2 regions of the Pseudomonas sp. 18-147 genome follow, and region 2 is predicted to be linked to the other one. Evidence: riboswitches for the same ligand, from Rfam matches in the RefSeq annotation. Region 2 holds a riboswitch; the other holds the start of a gene.

Region 1 (3,506 bases), 1.9 Mb from region 2:
CGTTGCCGTCGTTGACGCCGCCGGAACGGTTTTGCGGGTCGAGGAAGGTCGCGTTGGCGTTCCAGTCCCAGCCCAGCCACTGGCTGCCGAGGACCAGTTCGACGCCACGGATGCGCGCTTCGTCGATGTTGAACGGCACATAAAGCCCCTGACGGGTTGTATAGGTGATCAGCGAGTCGATGTCCGTACGATAGGCATTCACCGCCCAGTGCCCCCAGTCGTGCGTACCGCTGAGACCGACCTCCAGGCTGCGCGAAGTCTCGGCGTCCAGGTCGGGATTGCCGTAGTCGGGGAGGTAGAGTTCGTTGAAGGTCGGCGCCTTGAACGCCGTCCCGTAGCTGACGGTGAAGCGCAGCGCGTCGCTCAGCGCGTAGCCCCAGGCGGCGCTGCCGGTGTCGTGCACGCCGAACTGCTGGTTGTCGTCGCGGCGCAGGCTCAGTTGCCAATCCTGGCGACCGTACCGGCCGAGGTACTGGGCGAACCAGCCTTTGTTCAGCCGCGAGTCGACGCTGAAGGCTTCGCTGCTGCTGATCTCGTCCTTCTGCCAGTCGTAGCCGAGGGTCAGCACATGGCCTTCGGCCAGGGTCAGGTCGTTCTGCCAGGACAGGCTGTCGCGACGGGTATCGAAGCGCGAGTAGAAACGGCCATCCTGATAGGCATCGGCCTTGTCCTCGCTGCGCCCTGCCTGGAGGGTCACCAGCCAGGGATCGAGCGGAGTGAAGCGGGCACGGCCGCCGACCAGGTTCTGCTCGCCGTCGGCGTTGGTATTGAAACCAGAGTTGCCGAGGACCTGGTCATAGTCGTTGTGCGACTTGGCCCTGACCAGGGTGCCGTCGAGTTCCAGGCCATTGTCGAAGCGATAGCCGCCGCGCAGGTTGCCGGACAGGTTGCGGTAGCCGTCTCGGTCTGGCTCATAGCCCGCAGTACCGGCGCGCTTGGTATTGATCCCCGCCGTATCGAAGCTGCTCACCCCGAGGCTGTACCAGCCGTTGCCGGCGCCGCCGCTGACCCCGGCGCTGCCCTCCAGGGTCTGATGGGTGCCGTAACCGGCGGAGAAGAACGGCTTGGCGCCCTGGCCGTCGCCGCGCCGGGTGAAGATCTGGATCACCCCGCCGATGGCCTCCGAGCCGTACAGGCTGGAACGCGGCCCGCGGACCACCTCGATGCGCTCGATCAGCTCCACCGGCAAGTCCTGGAACGCGGTGAGGCCAGCGCTGGCCGAGCCGACCTTGATGCCGTCGATCAGCACCAGCACATGGTCGGACTCGGTGCCGCGCAGGAACAGCGTGGTGTTCTTGCCGAAACCGCCGTTGTTCGCCAGCGACACGCCGGGTACCTGGCGCAACAGCTCCGGCACGCTGCGCGCCTGGCTGCGCTCGATATCCTCGCGGTCGATGACGCTCACCGCCGCCAGGCTCTGGGAAGCGGTCTGGGCGGTACGGGTGGCGGTCACCACCTGGTCGGCAAGGCTGACCGGTTCGGCCAGGCTCAGGGAAGACGCGCCGCACAGCGCCACGGCTGCCGGGGTCAGGAAAACTCTGTTCATGCTCTGCGCTGCTCCGTCGCTCTCACCCGCGCGACCTGGGTCGAGGCAGACGGAGGACGAAGCGACGGCAGGAGACGTCCGACAGCGCCCTCCGCGATGCCGTGGGTGCGTCAGGCCGGTCTCCGGGCTCGCGAGCGAAGCGCTGGACGCTTCCAGCCGCGCCTTCCCATGCCGGAGCACAGTGGTCATCGAGCGGCTGTCTGATTCGCCTACCGTTGCGGGGGCAGCGCTGGCCTGGTTCCGACGGAACGCACCAGCTTCCCTGTTTCACCCCTTGCGGGGCACCTGTCGCAAGGCGCGCAGCTTAGTGGTTCGGGGCTTGCGCGGTCAATGTGGGCGGCCACCGCAGAACTAGCGCCCGGCTCCGGGGAGCGGGTCCGCGCGCAGCGCCGTCCCGGCCGGAGCATGGCTGCGGCACCACTGCCGCCAGGTGGCCTGCAACTGCACCAGCGCGGCGCCGGCCAGCTCGCCGCGTTCGCTGCCGGCCAGCGGGCTGGCGGCCAGGGCCTTGAGCAGGCGCGCGGTCGGCGGGTCGAGGGCGTGTTCACGCTCAGCCCGCGGGCCATCGCCCAGCAGCGCCAGGCGCAGGCGCCGCAGGTAGCGGTCGCGGGCCTGCGCCAGGGACGCCGGGACCTCCTCCAGGCACTGCCGCAGGTAGAGCAGCTCGTCGCCGAAGTCGAGTCCCATCAGGCCGTCCGACCAGGGCTGGCGGCGCCCCTCCGGCAAACGGTCGTAGCGCTGCGCCAGGCGGATCAGGCGATCCGCGGTGCGCCCGCCGAACCAGGCCTCGGCCTGCGCCGGCGAGCGCAGGGTGAGCCGCGCCAGGTCGCCGAGGGTGGCCTGCAGCATGCGCCGGTAATGGCGTTCGCCCGGCCGCAGGCTGACCAGGTTGAACACCAGCACGGCGAAGGCCACCCCGAGCACCGTCGACAGGGCGTTGTTGAGGAAGTGCGCGAGGTCGTAGCTCATGCTGTTGCTCGGCGCGACGTTCTTCACGAAGAAGATGCAGAACGGCGAGGCGATCCCGGCCAGGCTCGCCCGGTTCACGCACAGCGCGGCGAAGAACAGCGGTACGCCCAGGCCCAGGCAGAGCAGCGGGAAGCCGTCCACGCCGGGCAGGTAGAACAGTGCGACGAAGCCGGCCAGCGGGATCGACAGGAGGATCCCGCGAAGGAAGTTCAGGCCGGCCTGGGCCGGGTTGTCGCGGCTGGCGAAGAGACTCAGCACCACGCCGGTGATCGACACCGCGCCCAACCCGCTCGGCCAGGCGCTGGCCAGCCAGAACGCGGCCACGCAGAGGAACGCCAGGGCGCTGCGCAGGCCGAACAGCACGCCGCGCTCGATGTCCCGGTGCCAGGCGATGGCGCCCGGCGCCTGGCGGGTGGGCGCGCCATAGACCAGCGCCTCGACGCTGCGCCCGGCCGCCCTCGCCTCGCCGAGCAGGCGTTCGAGGCAGACCAGGCACAGGTGCAACTGTCCGTGCGCCGCGTCCAGCGCCAGGCGCAAGCGCTGCCGGCAGGCCTCGAACTCGGCCTGGCGGCCCTCGCGCAACAGTGCCTCGAGTTCTTCCAGCCAGGGCTGCAAGGCGTGCGCGCTGGCCGGATCGAGCAGCCTCCGCTCGCGAGCCACCTTGCGCGCCGCGCGCAGCAGGCCGAGCAGGTCGAGGCCTAGCACGCGCAAGGCCTGGGAACGGGCGCGGCCGAGCGCACCCTCGAACCAGGCGTGGTCGCGCTGGGCGTCCGCCGCGGCGATCCGCCCCAGCGCCGCGAGCAGCTCGCCGCGTTCGTCGGCACCGCGCAGCTCCGCCGCGGCCGCCTGCAAGCCGGCCTCCCAGGCCGCCTTGCCCTGGTTCGCCAACTGGCGTTCCAGGCGCCGCGGCCAGAGCAGCACATTCACCAGCGCCGCGCAGAGGATGCCCAGGCCGATCTCCGAGCAGCGGGCCACCGCCTGGTCGAACACC
Region 2 (3,506 bases):
AGGGGCATGCGCGCACCGGAGGAAATGGAAGGAGAGGCACTATGGACCCGCGACCGGCAAGGGTCGCGGGTGGCAGGCGGTCAGGCGTCGACGCCGCCCCGGTTGCGCCGGAACAGCCAGGCAGCGGCCAGGCCGAGGGCGGCCCAGAACAGCGCATTGCTGACCAGCGAGGCGACCACGAAACGCTGGGCCAGGGCTTCCGGCGCCAGGCTGGCATGGACCTCGGGCTGCGGCGCGCCGAACAGGTGCGGCAGCGCCAGCAGGACGGCGCCGACCAGCTTCAGCGGCCAGTTGCCGCCGAACACCAGCAGGGCCAGGCCCACCGCGGTGGCGGCGGCGGTGGCGATCCACCAGTACTGGCGTTGCACCAGGTCGGCCGCGGCGGTACCCGGCAGCTCCGGCGGCAGGCCCAGCGACGGCGCCAGGCAGAACACCGCGTAGCCGGCCAGGCCCCAGAGCAGGCCCTGCCAGGTCTGGCCCGGCGCGCGCAGGGTGAAGAGGCCGGCGAGCATCAGGGCGAAGCCGACCGCCACCACCAGGTTGCCGCCGGTGGTGGAGAGGGTACGCTGCCAGCCGTCCTCCGGCTCCCAGGCCTCCTCGTCGTGGACATGGGCGGCGACGCCGGGGGCGTGTTCGTGGGGCTGGGCCGCGACCGGCTCGCTCTTCTCGTAGGTCTCCGCCTCGAGGATCAGCGGGGTGACCCAGAGAATCTGCAGCAGGGTCAGCAGCAGGGCGGCGAGCAGGCCGGCGAAGCCGGCGGTCTGGGCGATGCGCTTGATCATTCTGGTTCCCTCGCGACTCAGTGGCAGGGGAAGCCGGAGCTGTGCCGGGTATCGTGGGCGGCGTTGTGTACCGCGTCGATGTGCGAGAAACCGGCGAAATAGACCAGCAGCGCGCCGAGCAGGCCGGCGCCGATGGCCAGGCTCAGTCGCTTCGACAGGGAGGTGGTGGAGCTGGCGTGCGCCAGGGTGCTGCTGGACATGGTGCGTTCCCTCTGGATTGGCATGGGCGTGGCAGAGGAGTACGCACGAGGAACAGGCCCGGACGGCCCGCTTCACGCTTGCGCCCGCCCACCGCGGGTGAATCAAACGAAAGGTTCCAGGCCGGTCTCCGGGCTCGCGCGCGATGCGCTTACCGTTGCGGGGGCAGCGCCGGACTGGCTCGGAGAGCGTCACCGGCTTCCCGTTTCACCTCGTGCGCGCCGGCACGAGACACCTGGGACAACCCGCCTAGGACAGCATGAAGGACCGCCGGGCGTCAACCGGCCCGATTGACCCTGGCCCGCGCACTGCGTAGCCTTGCCGGTTCGAGGTTCCTCGCCGGCGACGGCGGGGCTAAGAGGGAACGCGGTCGATGCCGCGGCTGCCCCCGCAACTGTGAACGGCGATCGTTCCCCAATGCCACTGCGTGACGCGGGAAGGCGGGGAACCGGCGGAGACGCCAGACCGTGAGCCAGGAGACCTGCCTCGTCGATCCCGTGGCGCGATGCCCGGGGACAAGACTTCCATACAACCGGGCGGGGTGATCCGGTGGCGAATCCGTTGCGCGGCCCCTGCGTCCGCGCCACTCGTCCGCATGCCCGCCGAGCTGAACAAGGGCTGCCCATGAAAACCCTGGCGAAACTCCCCGTCACCATCGTCACCGGCTTCCTCGGCGCCGGCAAGACCACCTTGCTCCGGCACATGCTGGACAACGCCGAAGGCCGGCGCATCGCGGTGATCGTCAACGAGTTCGGCGAACTCGGCATCGACGGCGAGATCCTCAAGCAATGTTCCATCGGCTGCAGCGAAGAAGAGGCGCAGGGCCGCGTTTTCGAGCTGGCCAACGGTTGCCTGTGCTGCACCGTGCAGGAAGAGTTCTTCCCGGTGATGCGCGAGCTGGTGGCGCGCCGCGGCGACCTTGACCAGATCCTCATCGAGACCAGCGGCCTGGCCCTGCCCAAGCCGCTGGTGCAGGCTTTCCAGTGGCCGGAAATCCGCAACGCCTGCACGGTCGACGCGGTGATCACCGTGGTCGACAGTCCGGCGGTGGCGGCCGGTACCTTCGCCGCCCATCCCGAGCAGGTGGACCAGCAACGCCGCCAGGACCCCAACCTCGACCATGAATCGCCGCTGCACGAACTGTTCGAGGACCAGTTGGCCAGTGCCGACCTGGTGATCCTGAACAAGGCCGACCAGCTCGACGCCGAGGCCCTGGCGCGGGTCCGCGCGGAGATCGCCGGGGAGCTGCCGGCGGCGGTGAAGATCGTCGAGGCGAGCCGGGGCGAGCTGCCGCTGCCGGTCTTGCTGGGACTCAACGCCGAGGCCGAGCTGCACATCGACGGCCGGCCGACCCACCACGACCACGAAGGCCACGAGGACCACGACCACGACGAGTTCGACTCCTTCCACGTCGATCTCCCCGAGGTGGAGGAAGCTGCGCTGCTCGAGGCCCTCGGCGAGCTGGTGGAGCGTCACGACATACTTCGCATCAAGGGTTTCGCCGCCATTTCGGGCAAGCCCATGCGCCTGTTGGTACAGGGCGTCGGCAAGCGCTTCGACAGGCATTTCGACCGCAAGTGGCTGGCCGACGAAGTCCGCAGCACCCGGCTGGTGGTGATCGGCCAGGAGCTGGACCAGGCCGCCATTGCCAACCAGCTGCGCACAGCGCTTGCCTGATCCGTGATCCCCGGCCGGGGCCGGCGATGGCGATTCGCCGGCCCCAGCTTCTTGCGTCCTACCGGTAGAACGTCCATGCACCTGTTGCGCACCCAACCCGGCGGCTTCGTTCCCGACGACGGCATCGCCCACCTGGCCCAGACTCCCGCCGAGCTGGTGATCCTCTGCAGCGGCGATTCGCACCTCGCATTGCTGGCCGAGGCCGCCCGTGCGCTGCCGGACGACTACCCGAGCCTGCGCCTGGCCAACCCCATGCAGTTGCAGAACCACGCCTCGGTGGACCTCTACGTCGAGGAAGTGCTGCGGCACGCGCGGGTGATCCTGCTTTCGCTGCACGGCGGCATCGGCTACTGGCGCTACGGCGTGGAGCAACTGGTGGCGCTGGCCGAGCGCGGCGCGCTGCTGATCCCGGTGCCCGGCGACGACCGCCCCGACCCGGAGCTGAGCGCCCTTGGCAACCTGCCGGCGGAGCAGGCCGAGCGCTTCTGGCAATACTTGCGCCAGGGCGGCCTGGAGAACGCCGGGCAGTTCTACCGCTGCCTGGCCAGCCAGTGCCTCGGCCGCGACTACGCCTGGCGCGAACCGCAGGCGCTGCCGCGGGTGGCACTGTTCCATCCACGGCATGCCGAGGTGACCCTGGAACACTGGCGTGCCGACTGGCAGGCCGGGCGTCCGGTGGTCGCGTTGCTGTTCTATCGCACCCACCTGCAGGCAGCCAACACCGCCTTCATCGCACGCTTCTGCGAACGCCTCGCGGCGCAGGGGCTCAACCCGTTGCCGATCGCGCTGGCCAGCCTCAAGGAAAGCGCCTGCCTGGCGCAGGTGGAAGACTGGCTGGAGCGCAGCGAC

Evidence for each region. Region 2 has a riboswitch for cobalamin ahead of cobW (cobalamin biosynthesis protein CobW). Riboswitches for the same ligand answer to the same signal wherever they lie in the genome.
Region 1: it holds a riboswitch for cobalamin, as region 2 does, so the genes downstream of both, btuB (TonB-dependent vitamin B12 receptor) here and cobW (cobalamin biosynthesis protein CobW) in region 2, are expected to answer to the same signal.

The regions. Positions count from the first base shown of each region.
Region 1 covers NZ_CP182296.1:4,257,937-4,261,442, forward strand. The annotation lists gene btuB (TonB-dependent vitamin B12 receptor) at 1-1,546, opposite strand, end outside; cobalamin riboswitch at 1,643-1,850, opposite strand; gene ACM0M4_RS20140 (FUSC family protein) at 1,898-3,506, opposite strand, start outside.
Region 2 covers NZ_CP182296.1:2,329,376-2,332,881, forward strand. The annotation lists gene ACM0M4_RS11230 (cobalamin biosynthesis protein) at 1-8, opposite strand, end outside; gene ACM0M4_RS11235 (CbtA family protein) at 81-782, opposite strand; gene ACM0M4_RS11240 (CbtB domain-containing protein) at 800-982, opposite strand; cobalamin riboswitch at 1,085-1,234, opposite strand; cobalamin riboswitch at 1,293-1,483, shown strand; gene cobW (cobalamin biosynthesis protein CobW) at 1,605-2,657, shown strand; gene cobN (cobaltochelatase subunit CobN) at 2,733-3,506, shown strand, end outside.